Regions from separate parts of the Metabacillus schmidteae genome, predicted to be linked through region 1. Evidence: predicted binding sites of a transcription regulator. Region 1 holds the regulator's gene; the other holds the start of a gene.

What was found. The regulator LexA, encoded in region 1, represses DNA repair genes until DNA is damaged. The targets are predictions, from matches to a motif close to CGAACATATGTTCG.
Region 2: a site for LexA is predicted at 3,992-4,005, ahead of HWV59_RS18445 (Y-family DNA polymerase). Genes of this name have one in related genera too.

What each region holds. Positions count from the first base shown of each region.
Region 1 covers NZ_CAESCH010000001.1:2,517,595-2,524,752, forward strand. Annotated here, with positions in the region: gene hflX (GTPase HflX) at 1-438, shown strand, start outside; gene HWV59_RS12060 (methionine gamma-lyase family protein) at 441-1,715, shown strand; gene HWV59_RS12065 (MerR family transcriptional regulator) at 1,821-2,222, shown strand; gene glnA (type I glutamate--ammonia ligase) at 2,285-3,619, shown strand; gene lexA (transcriptional repressor LexA) at 3,699-4,319, opposite strand; gene yneA (cell division suppressor protein YneA) at 4,475-4,786, shown strand; gene HWV59_RS12085 (YneB family resolvase-like protein) at 4,822-5,478, shown strand; gene HWV59_RS12090 (DUF896 domain-containing protein) at 5,649-5,879, shown strand; gene sirA (sporulation inhibitor of replication protein SirA) at 6,159-6,608, shown strand; gene HWV59_RS12100 (YneF family protein) at 6,695-6,913, shown strand.
Region 2 covers NZ_CAESCH010000001.1:3,772,056-3,779,213, forward strand. Annotated here, with positions in the region: gene HWV59_RS18425 (spore germination protein) at 1-350, opposite strand, end outside; gene HWV59_RS18430 (GerAB/ArcD/ProY family transporter) at 360-1,439, opposite strand; gene HWV59_RS18435 (YolD-like family protein) at 1,588-1,920, opposite strand; gene HWV59_RS18440 (GDSL-type esterase/lipase family protein) at 1,944-2,600, opposite strand; gene HWV59_RS18445 (Y-family DNA polymerase) at 2,711-3,973, opposite strand; gene HWV59_RS18450 (YqzH family protein) at 4,146-4,340, shown strand; gene HWV59_RS18455 (TRM11 family SAM-dependent methyltransferase) at 4,375-5,319, opposite strand; gene HWV59_RS18460 (GNAT family N-acetyltransferase) at 5,336-5,905, opposite strand; gene HWV59_RS18465 (SDR family NAD(P)-dependent oxidoreductase) at 5,969-6,763, opposite strand.

The DNA of each region.
Region 1 (7,158 bases):
AAGGAAGCTGATCTTATTCTCCATGTAGTGGATAGCTCTAATGATGACTATTCCAACCATGAAGAAACAGTTTATAAACTTTTAGATCAACTCGAGGTAACAGATAAGCCGATTTTAACAGTTTATAATAAAAAGGATAATGCTCCAAATTCATTTGTACCGTCTCCTTCTGCTGATTATGTAAAAATTACAGCATTTGACAAAAAAGATTTAGAACATTTATTAGCTAAAGTTGAATCGATTGCTAAGGGATCTATGAAACACTATTCCATCCTTGTACCATCAAATGAAGGGAGATTAATTTCTCAATTAAAAACAGAGTCATTAATTGTACAATTACAGTTTAATGAGGAAAGAGAAATGTATGAAATTGAGGGGTTTGTTCTGCCTGAACATTCAATTAATTCACAACTAGAGAAGTTTAACGGAGAGGGTTAAAAATGTTTAATTTTTTGAAATATGGTGAAAAGCTCGCACCGATAGTTGAAAATGTAGAAAAAAAGATACAATCTATTCATTTAGAAATAGACAAAATGAGTGAACTGAATCAATTCAAGGTTTTAAAAAGCTTTCAACATCATAGAGTTAGTGACTCTCACTTTATGCCATCTACAGGCTACGGCTATGACGATATAGGAAGGGATACACTGGAAAAGGTTTATGCAGATGTGTTTGGCGGTGAAGCAGGATTAGTTCGACCGCAAATTATCTCGGGCACTCATGCCATATCCATCGCGCTGTTTGGAGTTTTAAGACCAGGTGATGAACTTCTATATATCACAGGCAAGCCGTATGACACGCTTGAAGAAATTGTAGGAATAAGAGGTAGTGGGGTCGGATCTTTAAAAGAATTCCAAATCGGTTATCAAACTGTTGAATTAATGGATAATGGAGCAGTTGATTATGAAGCAGTGAAACATGCTATTACAAACAAAACCAAAATGATTGGAATCCAAAGATCAAAAGGATATGCAACAAGACCATCGTTTACAATAGCAGAAATAAGAGAAATGATAAATTTTGTTAAATCTTTAAAAGAAGATATTGTCATTTTCGTAGATAACTGCTATGGTGAATTTGTAGAACAATTAGAACCTTGTCATGTTGGTGCAGATTTAATGGCCGGATCACTAATTAAAAATCCTGGCGGAGGACTTGCTAAAACAGGAGGTTATCTTGTAGGAAAGCAAGAGCTAATTGAAGCTTGCTCATATCGCATGACATCTCCGGGAATAGGAGCCGAAGCTGGAGCATCTTTATATAGTCTGCAGGAAATGTACCAGGGTTTCTTCTTAGCTCCACATGTAGTGGGACAAGCTTTGAAAGGAGCGGTATTCACATCCGCATTCTTAGAGGAACTTGGGTTAAAGACAAGCCCGATGTGGAACAGTAAGAGAACGGACTTAATACAGTCTGTTCAATTTGATGATCCTGACATGATGGTTGCATTTTGTCAAGCAATTCAATATTCTTCACCTATTAATTCTCATGTAACACCATATCCGAATTATATGCCTGGGTATGAAGATGATGTCATAATGGCAGCAGGTACGTTTATACAAGGAGCTAGCATTGAGTTGTCTGCAGATGGACCACTCAGGGCGCCTTATGTCGCATATGTCCAAGGCGGCCTTACATACACTCATGTGAAGATTGCAGTTTGTTCAGCAGTCGATTCTTTACTAGACAAAAACTTAATCTCAATTGTTAGTTAACTACCAAAATAGATGGTGAATCTATGTTATGTAAGCTGACATTTGATTGACACATAATGTTACATAGGTTATAATGAAATCAGTTAACTAAAAGGAGCGAATAACATGAGTGATAATATTCGACGCTCAATGCCCCTATTTCCTATTGGAATTGTTATGCAGCTCACTGATTTATCTGCAAGGCAAATTCGTTATTACGAGGAAAATGAATTGATCTTTCCAGCTAGAACGGAGAGCAATCGAAGATTATTTTCTTTTAACGATGTAGATAAATTATTGGAGATTCGTAATCTGATTGAGCAGGGTGTGAACCTAGCGGGAATTAAAGAAATTTTCTCTCGTAAAAGTACACATAATGAAGAAAAACAAGAGCAACCTAAAACGGTTGAAAAACCTGATCTTAGCGATTCAGAATTACGAAAACTTCTTAAATCCGAGCTTATGCAGGCAGGTCGTTTTAATCGGCCTACATTAAGACATGGAGACATGTCAAGATTCTTCCATTAATTATTATAGTAGCAATGAAAAAATTGAATATAACTTTTTGAAATTGGAGAGGAGATTTTCAAGTGGCTAAATATTCAAGAGAAGATATTGTAAGTTTAGTAAAAGAAAATAATGTAAAATATATCCGATTACAATTCACGGATATACTTGGAACGATCAAAAACGTTGAAATCCCAACAAGTCAGTTAGATAAAGCACTTGACAATAAAATGATGTTTGATGGTTCTTCAATTGAAGGTTTTGTACGTATCGAAGAATCTGATATGTATTTATATCCTGACTTAGATACATTTGTTATCTTCCCTTGGACAGCAGAAAAAGGAAAAGTAGCTCGTTTTATCTGTGATATTTACAATCCGGATGGTACTCCGTTTGCAGGTGATCCACGTAATAATTTACGTCGTATTCTTGCTGAAATGGAAGAGCTTGGCTTTACTGATTTCAACTTAGGGCCAGAACCTGAATTTTTCTTATTTAAGTTAGATGAAAAAGGCGAGCCGACTCTAGAACTAAATGATAATGGTGGTTATTTTGATTTAGCACCAACAGATCTTGGCGAAAACTGCCGTCGTGATATCGTTCTTGAACTAGAGGAGATGGGCTTTGAAATTGAAGCTTCTCACCACGAAGTTGCACCAGGACAGCATGAGATCGATTTTAAATATGCAAATGCAATTAAAGCATGTGACGATATCCAAACATTCAAGCTAGTTGTTAAAACAATTGCTCGTAAACATGGTTTACATGCTACATTTATGCCTAAGCCATTATTTGGAGTTAATGGTTCAGGTATGCATATGAACTTATCTTTATTCCGCAAAGGGGAAAATGCATTCCTGGATCCAAATGGAGATCTTCAATTAAGTGATACGGCAAGACAATTTATTGCAGGTGTTATCAAGCATGCACCAGCATTTACAGCAGTTACAAATCCAACAGTAAATTCTTACAAACGTCTTGTACCTGGTTATGAAGCACCTTGTTATGTTGCTTGGTCTGCACAAAACAGAAGTCCATTAATTCGTATTCCAGCATCTCGCGGCTTAAGTACACGTGTTGAAGTACGTAGTGTTGACCCTGCTGCAAACCCTTATTTAGCAATGAGTGTTTTATTAGCTGCAGGTCTTGATGGAATTAAAAACAATCTTGATGCTCCAAAACCAATTGACCGTAACATCTATGTTATGTCAAAAGAAGAGCGTGTTGAAAATGGTATTGTTGATTTACCGGCAACATTGGCTCAAGCATTAGATTTACTAAAAGCAGACAGCACTATGAAACATGCATTAGGTGAACATTTATTCGAGCACTTCATTGAAGCGAAAGAAATCGAATGGGATATGTTCCGCACGCAAGTACACCCATGGGAAAGAGAACAATACATGTCAATGTATTAATAGAAATAAAGCCTCAACCTCTGTTGAGGCTTTATTTGTTTTTTTATATGAAAAAAGCTTATCTTCTAAGAAGATAAGCTTAGTGTACTGTTCGATAAACCCCAATTACTTTTCCTAAAATACTAACATTTCGTAAAATAATTGGCTCCATCGTAGAGTTTTCAGGTTGCAGGCGAATATAGTCTTTTTCTTTGAAGAATCTCTTACATGTTGCCTCGTCATCTTCTGTCATAGCAACAACAATATCACCATTGTTAGCCGTCTGTTGCTGACGGACAATTACTAAGTCTCCATCTAAAATACCAGCCTCAATCATACTTTCACCCATAATTTCCAGCATAAAAACATGTTCATCTTCCGAAACATAACGGTCAGGTAAAGGAAAATATTCTTCAACATTCTCGATAGCTGTAATCGGAAGCCCTGCTGTTACTTTCCCGATGACCGGGACATTTACTACATTAATTTTTGGAATATGATTTGTTTCTTCTTCTAAGATTTCAATTGCTCTAGGTTTTGTGGGGTCTCTTCTAATCAATCCTTTGGATTCTAATCTAGCTAAATGTCCATGGACCGTTGAGCTTGAAGCCAGTCCCACCGCTTCACCAATTTCGCGAACAGAAGGTGGATATCCTTTCTTTTGGACCTCATCTTTTATGAAGCTTAAGATATCTTGTTGTCTTTTTGATAGTTTTGTCATCTTTTGTGACACCTCGGATCCTCTAATTTATGTTTATTATAGCATCATTTACCTTTATATACAAACATAAGTTCGAAAAAACACTTGACTAGAACAATTGTTCGTACTATACTTTACTTATAAATACGAACAAATATTCTTATGAGGTGTTACTTATGAAAAAAGAGTCTTTATCTTACATTCTAGCTTTTTTTGTTGTACTATTAGCCATAACAGTAGGAATTACTTATACCAATAAAACCGATAGTTTAGAAAACTATCACCAAGTTGAAATTAAAAAAGGTGATAGTCTCTGGACGATTGCAGATCAATTTCAAGATAAACATAATATTTCAAAACAGGATTTTGTCAAGTGGGTTCAGGAGAAAAATGAGATTCATTCTTCTACATTAACACCAGGAGAAATCGTTTTTGTACCAATACATAAAGAAGAAGTTCATCAATTTCAACAAATAGCAAGTGAATGAATTAACACAGATCTAGTGAATAGGTGATGATAAAAATGAAGGCCGTTATTTATTGTCGAGTTAGTACAGAGAAAGATACACAAGATACTTCAATTGAAAGACAAAAAGAAGAGCTTCTTTCACTAGCTGCAACTCACAATATGAACGTTATTAAAATAATAGAAGAAAGACATAGTGGATATGATGTAGATAGGGATGGAATTATTGAAGCGCTTGAGTTGTTAAAAGATAAGAAAGCATCTGTCCTTTTAGTTCAAGATGATACTAGATTAGGGCGTGGTCACGCAAAGATCGCGCTTTTACATGAAATAAAGAAACTACAAGCATCCATTTTCACTTTAAACGAAAAAGGTGAGCCGGAGTTATCTGAAACAGATTCAATGATACTGAGTATACTGGCTACAGTTGAAGAATTTCAAAGAAAGCTGATAAATTATAAGATTAAAAGAGGGATGCAGCGTGCTATCCAGAATGGATTTAATCCTCAAAAAAATCTTAAGAACCAAGACCAAGCAGGAGGTAGAGAGAAGATTGAGGTCCCACTTGAAGAAATAATTAAGTTGAGAAATAAGGATCTAACATTTCAAGAAATAGCTGCTACCCTTAGAGGACTTGGATTTGATGTTAGTAAAGCTACAGTTCATAGAAGATATAAAGAGCACATTGAAGAAACTCAATTCAACTCGAAATGAGAGTTGATCTCAGTACTAGTACTTCCATACTTATTAGTTGTCATTTGTCTCGCTGTTTAGTATGATGACATTTGTAGGAAAAGTATATCTAAATTATAGATTTTGTTAAAACATAATTTAGACTATTTTACCTGTTTAGAATAGACTAGTGTTGAGAGGAGTAGTATTGAATGTTACCTAAATCTAAAATAGATCGAATAAATGAATTATCAAAGAAATCAAAAACTGAGGGCTTAACGGAAGAAGAGAAGGTAGAACAACAAACTTTACGCAATGATTATTTACATGCTTTTCGTTCTTCGATGAAGAATACACTAAAAGGTGTTACAGTTGTTGATCCAAATGGCAATGATGTAACCCCTCAAAAAATTAAAAATGAGAGAAGAAAAGATCTTCATTAAATAGGAGGAGCAACTATCATTCCTCCTATTTTTTATTTTCCTGTAGAGCATGGAGAGCTGAGGTAAGCCTGGTGCTTAAGAAAGCTATGCAGGTGCATTCCAGTACTGTCCATGGAAAGAAAGTGCCTGCAGTGGAACCGTAATATTTTTAACATCTATATTATAACAAAAATTATCAGTTCTGTTCGACAAAAATAGTGTCTTCTCTCTCCAGTTTAAGACAATTATTTCTTTTGATTTCTTATATAATGTGAGAAATAGATAGTTGGGGAGAGTGAAATGGTGAGACACTATTATATATATTTAATAGAAGAAGAGTTTGCAAGTCACTACTTTGGACGGGAATCTAAAATCTACCATCTGTTTCAAGACTTTCACTGGACAACAGTACGTTCAGCTCATGGAAGTACAATTGAAAAGCAAATACAGTATATCACTAAGCCAATCCCGGCATTATTTATACATCAACTGCTAGGAACTCATCTATCAAAACGTTCGGATTATCAAATGTTTCATAATATACATAAAATTGTACTAAAAGGAAACGTCGGCAACGCAACGCTTATTGTAAAAAATCGCCATCTAGAACTTTCTTCTGATGGAAGTTTTGAAGCGGAAACCATTTTTTTTGAAGTGTTAAGAAAGTTTGATCCTTGTTTTTTAGCAATGGATTTTAAAGGTGAAAGATATGGTTGGTTAAACCCTATAAAAGAAAGAAATTTTGGCTGAAATATAGAGAAATTATAGTTCAAATGTTGTATAATAGCTATTGATTTAGTACACTGTAAGATAGACAACATGAAGGAGGAGTACCAATGGAATTATGGGTTGTTATTCTAGTAGGCGTTCTAGCACTACTTGCTGGAGTTGCACTAGGATTTTTCATTGCGCGTAAATATATGATGGATTACCTGAAGAAAAATCCACCTATTAATGAGCAAATGCTAAAAATGATGATGATGCAAATGGGAATGAAACCATCCCAAAAGAAAATTAATCAAATGATGTCTCAAATGAACAAAATGCAAAAATAAGAAAAACGTTGGTATAACAAGGTTTAAAGACTTGTGTTGATATATATTATACGTTATCTTTTATGAATAAAAACAATTAGTGAATTTTTCATCAGAGTATCGTTCTTATTTTTGATTTATTTTCATTAGACCAAATCAAAACCACTTATTTTGTTGGAAACTATTCCAATGAATGGTGGTTTTTTTTGTTATTAGGATGAATTGAAGAGTATCTATTATAGTTGACACAGGTTATACCAAACAAT
Region 2 (7,158 bases), 1.3 Mb from region 1:
TTACTTATATCATAAAAATAAATCAAATTATTTTCATTTGTTGTCATCATAAGCTTTCCTGAAAAAATAAAATCGCTCAATCCTTCACTTGTTATCTCTTTTTTATCTTTTTTTTGTACTTGAATCATACTGCTGATATTTTCTAACGTTTCGCCTAATAAATGCTGATTTACCTTGGGCAAAACGACTTCATTAAGAAATACAGAGTCAATCAATGGTCCACAATATACTAATAGAAATGTTTCTTTACTATCATCCTTTTTCATTGTTTTTATGTTGACATCGGAGGATGAAGAAAACAACTGCTTCATTCCTGCCATTGTATATTCAATGTCCGAATTTTGAAGCACCTTTTCCAACTACCCCACCTCCTCAAGCTTCTTTTTTCGATGTTTAACATGTAAATAGACAAATAATATTGTTATTTGAATGACTAGTATCAATAATGCTATCGGCATAAAATATATATAAAGAAGCTCATAAAATGTATCCTGGTCAACTCGATATAAACAAAAAATGACAAGACAAAGATAACAGATGATGACGGAATATTTCGCCTTTTCCTTCCTTACGAGCAGTTGATTAGCTAATAAAATGTATAAACTGGTCCTAAGTACTCCGCCTGACAACCATTGATAAATAGCAAAAAAATCCACATGAGAAAAGTAATTACCTATTGTAAGAATTCGCCACTGTTCAAATGCGGGATACCTAAATTCTGACGCCTGCAAAGGACCAAATTCCGCTATTGCTCCAATTGTTGGCCCAAGCATTAATCCTATTATAATTCCTCCTACTATTAATAATTTTCCGATCCCTATTTCATGTTTACGTATAGAAGGTATAATCAAAAGAATAAACAATTCTACTATAGGGAGTAAGGTATATATTAAACCTTGAAATACAGGGTGCCACCCATGCTCAATAAGCGGTAATAATTGTTCATAATCCTTTTTCTTTACATTAACTGTCATCACAAAGAAGCCCAATGCCGAGACTAGTGGCAATAAAATACCGCTTAATATCGCCAAAGATTGAACTCCTGACCTTGTCCCAATAAAGCATAGAAACAAAAATGCAACAACGATTATCCCATAATTGATATCCGGAATGTATGATATATGGCTCCACATGACAATATCTTTTGTGGTTATATAAGCTGATAAGAAAAGGTATACAATAAAAGGCCCAACAAGGAGATAGTATTTTACCGGTGATAGCGTTCTTTTCCAATCCATCACACCTATTTTTTCCATTAATTTTAATAGCTTGTTTAATCCGAATAACCAGATGACCATCGGAACAATTGTTATGATGATTGTTAGCCAAGCATCTCTCCCGGTGACAGATAATAAAGCAGGGATGGTTTGGACATGTGCAAATAGACCTATTGTCAGCATCAGCATAAAAACTAATAACGGAAATTTTATTGGCCCCAATTTCTTCCTCACCCACTTTCAACGTTATTATTTGGTACTGGTTTTTTTTCTATACTATGAAGTTATTTTTTTACAGTGAGGTAACGTCTTTGAAGTAATATGTTAGGCGAGAAAATGAGTCAGAGGATGACCCTAAGAATTCATCCTCTTATTTTAGTTTGACATCAATGATGTCGTGAAGAGGTAATACAAGTTGACTTCCGGTTTGTTCATCGACAATTCGCAACATATGTCGAATTGAATCTATATAGTGGACAAATCCTGAGCATGTATGAAAAAAATGATCCTTGTAATAAGTAAAAATGAGCTCCATATGCTCTTCCATTGCCATGCAAATTGTTTCGTTAAACTGCTCTAACTGTTGTTCATCAAGTTCAGGCTTTTCTTGATAAGCATCTTCCTCAGACCAATCTCTTAGCAATTTAACATGTTCGGGGAGCATCATCGATGTCCATTTGATATTCCCTCTATCTCGTATCATGGTTTACCCCTGCCTTTATGCCATTATTCATTAAATTCTTTTGGATAGCCTAATTTAACCAATGCATTTGCCATCTCTTGATACCCAAAACTATTTGGATGAATACGATCTCTTGATAAAAGCTTTTCTTGCCTCCCTTTGAATACTGTATACATATCAACAACTCTAATTGTTTTTTTGTTATCAAAGCTGTTTAACTGTCGATTAAACGATTGAACCCACTTATCTGCCAATGAGATTTGCGGTAATGGGTTGTATAAGTTAAGTAAATAAATGATAAATGGAACACCGCAATCTTTTTTTAGCTCATGAATCGTCTCCATTATTTTCATCATATTGCTGTGACACTCTTTGACTGATTGTGCAATCTCTGTTTGATCACGTGATTCAATAAAGTCTTTACTCGCTTGGATAAGATCATTTCCACCAGCAGTGATGGTGATGATATTGGCACGATTTATTTTGTCATGTAGTGGTTCACTGCTTACAATATCCAGTACACCACTGCTCTCAATTCCCGATTTTGCAAAGATATTCGTACACACACGTCTATCTAGAGTTTTTTCAGTTAATCTCGTATAGCGCCCGACAAATCCGGGTGTCAAAAATGATGCCCCCACTCCGACTGTTAAGGAATCGCCTAAAGCCACATATGATAAACACGACTGAGTCATTTCCATATGATATCCTCCCTCAAAAACGAATACGTTTTTATACAATATTCGAAAGAGAGACAAACGCAGCTTTTCCTTTGGTGAAATAGACGAAAGTCATATCTGCTGATTTCTACCTACGCTTTATGACCTCCAACAAGCTTCGCACGATGCTTCGCTGTTCCAGCCGGAGTATAAGATACAGCACGTAAGATAGCATCCGAGCCATACTTATGGCGAATTGAATCCACCACATACCCTAATGTTCGCTGATTTGCACGGTTGGGTCGGAATAAATCAAGCTGCATTTCAGAGTCATTTTCAATGTTTGAAAGTGCAATTGAAATTTTTCTCACCGTTTTGTTTGTATAAAACTTTTCAAACAGTTGCAGGCATGTTTCATAAATATCCATTGTGATATTTGTTGGCTCATCAATTGTTTTAGATCGGTAAAATCCCCCTCCAAACTCATCGCGGCTATACCCGATTCCGAGGCTAATTGTACGGCCTGCCTTTCGATGCTGACGTGCTCTGCGGGCAACCTCTTCACTGATTTCTAATATGACATGCTTGACCTCTTCCGGATCCGGATAATCACGAAGTAAAATTTGGCTTTTTCCAAAGCTGATTTGCCCTTGCATAATCGGCGCTCCAATTTCGGATAAGTCTACTCCCCACGAATGATAGTAAAGCTGGTTGCCCATTACCCCAAATTTCTTTTCAAGCAGCTCAAGCGGATAGTTTGCAAGCTGTCCAACATTAAAAATTCCCATTCTATTTAATGTTTTTTGTACCCTTGAGCCAATTCCCCACATTTCACTTAATGGCTCGAGCTTCCAAAGCTTCTTTTTCACATCATCGTATGTCCATTCTGCAACACCTTTCTTTTTCGCTTCAGTATCCAGACAAACTTTCGCTAATAACATGTTAGGACCAATACCAATTGCACTTGGAAGTCCAAACTCACGCTCCATGTCATCGCGGATTTTTTTGGCAATTGTTTGTGCATCTCCCCAGATATGTTCCACACCGTCCACTTCAATAAAGCTTTCATCCACACTATAAGTATGAATAGCATCCTTCGGTACATAGCGGTGAAACAACTTTGTTAATTCTGTTGAAATCCTGATATACATCCCCATTTTTGGGTTCACAATCTTGATACGAGGATCATTTGGTATTTCAAAACGTCTTGAGCCTGTTTTAATTCCAAATTCCTTTTTTAGTCGTGGAGAAGCCGCTAAAACAATGCTCCCCTGTCGCTCCTCATCACCTACAACAGCTAAATAACAGGTTAATGGATCTAATCCGCGTAAAACGGCGGCACAGCTTGCATAAAAGCTCTTCATATCAATGCAAAGAATCTTTCGTTTCGGCAATTGATCGTAGTTTTCAATCATAGCCAATCTCCTATAAACAGAATATATGTTCGTATTTATTATATTCTATATACTAAGGGAATATACGTTCGATTTCAATGGTAGTTTTCCCCAAGGAAACGACAAATTTCAACGTTAGGCAGGATCGAAATAATCAAACAAAAACGTTATACTACCAATAGTGAGGTGAAAAATGGAAGACAAAATATTAACAAAGATGCTTAGAAAAAGCTTTCTCCAATATGGTCGAAATCTGGATGCAGACCCTCTTTCCGAAGAGGATAACAGTTACTTAATACAGAAAATCACAATTGACAAAACCGATGAAAGTGAATGGTATGAGGTTGTAGAGGATGTTGTGTATAACTACTTAACTAATCAGGAATAGAAAAAAGAGCCTAGAAATATAGGCTCCTTGAAGATTAATGACAAACAAGAATTTGTCTTATAAAGCTTCCTTTTTTCGCAACACATCGATCTGCAATAATAAACCCTGCCCTTTCAATTAAAGGGTCAATTGTTTCAGTTGTGATGACAATGACTTTTTCAGCAAATTCCCGTGCACTTTTAAGCATTTCAAGCTGTGTTTCTGGATCTAAAACAGAACAAAGATTATAAGGCATGTCTATAATTGCAACATCATAACTTCCGGTCACATCCCGTATATCTCTTAATAAAACCTTTCCTTTATAGCCAAAATGAGCAATGTTTTCACGAGCAGGCCGGGTAACAAGAGGATTCAAGTCACTTCCTACGATATCTATATCCATTGACAATGCTTCTATCATAACCGTTCCGGCTCCACAACAAGGATCAATGACTTTTTTACCTGAAATCGTCGGAACAGCAATGTTTACGACAGCTCTTGCCACCCGTGTACTCAGAGCAGTCGAATAATTATTAGGCTTTTGTTGATGAAATAACCAAATGGATTCACTTTTTGTATAATGTCCGAAAACCCAGTGATCTTTAACCCTCATAACTGCAAACAGCTGATTAGGATTTTGTAAATTCACTTGTCCTATTATTTGCAATCCAATTACCCGTTCAATTTTACGTCTTTCCTCAAAGCCTATTTTTTGAAGATTAGTAGTGTGAGGATGTTCAATCACGATTACTTTAAACGGCTTTTCAGCCTTAAAACCATTCACACGCTGAATAAGGTCATCTAAGCAATCTGCCTTATAAATAACATCAATTCTTTCTTTTATGAATGGACTTCTGCTCGGGTTAATTGATACAGAGCTTTCTATTACGTTAGCTTCTGTATGAAAACCAAATAATGACCGCATTTCTAATTGACATAAAGAAATCTCATCCTCATGACATGTAAATATGTAGATATACTTCTGTTTCTGATCAACCAAGCATTTTCCACCTTTACTAACCTTTTCTTATACTTTCGTTAAGAACACTGTTTTCCAAAAAAGTCTTCTTCCATTCGTGAGCTAATATACTCATTTCCCACAGACTCCAATATTGATTTCCTATTTTTCGGCACTCACGAAGTAAACCTTCCTTTGTAAATCCTGCTTTTTCATAGCAGGCAATAGCAGATTGATTAAAATCAAAAACGCCAAGACTTACTCGATGCAAATGAAATTGTTCAAAGGCAATTTTCAACACTTCTTTCATCATCAAGCTGCCTATTCCTTTGCCACGGACACGCGGATCTCCAATTAGTACTTTTCCCACCCGAGCAGACTTATGCACTCGATCCATATTCGTTAAAGCGATATGTCCAATTACTTCCCCTGTTTCTTTTAGTAAAACGCTGTAAATAAATGAATTGGACCCATCCATATTGGCGCTCTCCATATACTTTTCAATTTGTTGTTCTGTCAACGGGTAGTGAAATGTCGGTCCTGCCCATTGGAGAAGAAACTCTGGTGTATCAATCCAGCTCATTAACTGCGGTATATGACTGCGGTCAAAATAGTGTAATTCAATCATATAAAACTCTCCCTTGTTATAACTGTTAGAAAAGACAAAAATAGGCATAATGCTTTAAGTTGCCTATTTCTTAAAAAACGCATTTCCTGCCAGTTTTTCAAACAGCCTTGGCATGATTTGATAGATTGTACTGCCCGCATTCATCCATCCCGGCAAATTTATTTCGCGCTTCGGGGTTAGCATTGAAGCAACAATGATCCGTGCAACCTTATCAGGATCCAGCATCCATCGTTCCACATTTTTCACATAATTCCCTTCCTTATCGGCAATAGTGAAAAAATTTGTTTTAATGGGCCCGGGGTTAACGGAGGTGACAAACACATTGTGCTGTCTAACTTCCATGCGAAGACTGTTTGTAAACCCTAATACTGCATGCTTACTTGCAGAATAAAGACTTGACTTAGGTGTAGCAATTTTAGCTGCTTGTGAGGCAATATTAATGATATGGCCTTTTCTTCTTTTCACCATCGCAGGCAACACAATCTTCGTACTGGCAATTAAACCGAACACATTAACTTCAAACATGTTTTTCATTTCATCAAACGAAGAGTGAAGAACTTCATTAAAAATACCAAATCCAGCATTATTGACGAGAATATCAATTTGTCCAACTTCTAATTCAATGGTTGAAAAAACCCGTTGAATAGAATCAACATCCTGAACATTTAATGAATAATAGTGACAAGATACACCATAGTCACTATTAATTCGTTCAGAAAGTTTTGCTAAAAGCTCTTCTCTTCTCGCTAGCAAAACTAAATGGGCTCCTTGTCTTGCACATTCAATTGCAATCATTTCTCCAATTCCGCTAGAAGCACCTGTAATCGCAACATAGCAGCCTTGTATACGTGGATTCAAACGTGATCACCCCTTACCGCTGTATTTGCATAATATAAATGTAGATCTTTTGTGACATCGATTTTAATTTGACTGATTTCTTGTAAATAGTCAAGCTGCCACTATTCCTAATATTGTTAAAAAGCTTGACAAGGACCTGTCCGTCACTGCATAATGAATAAAAATTTAGTGTAGCGTATTGAAAATAAAAATTAGCGTTGATAGGGACTAGTAGAGTAAATGACGCAAAAGAGATTGGAGTTCCAGGGCTGAAAGACTCCATTGCCAAGCATTTTATCGAACCTACCCCAGGAGCTGTTAGGTAAACCTAACCGTATGTCTGCGATAAAGATACTAAGCTGGGAGTGTGGATCCACTCCAATCAAGGTGGTACCGCGGAGCCATTCCGTCCTTAT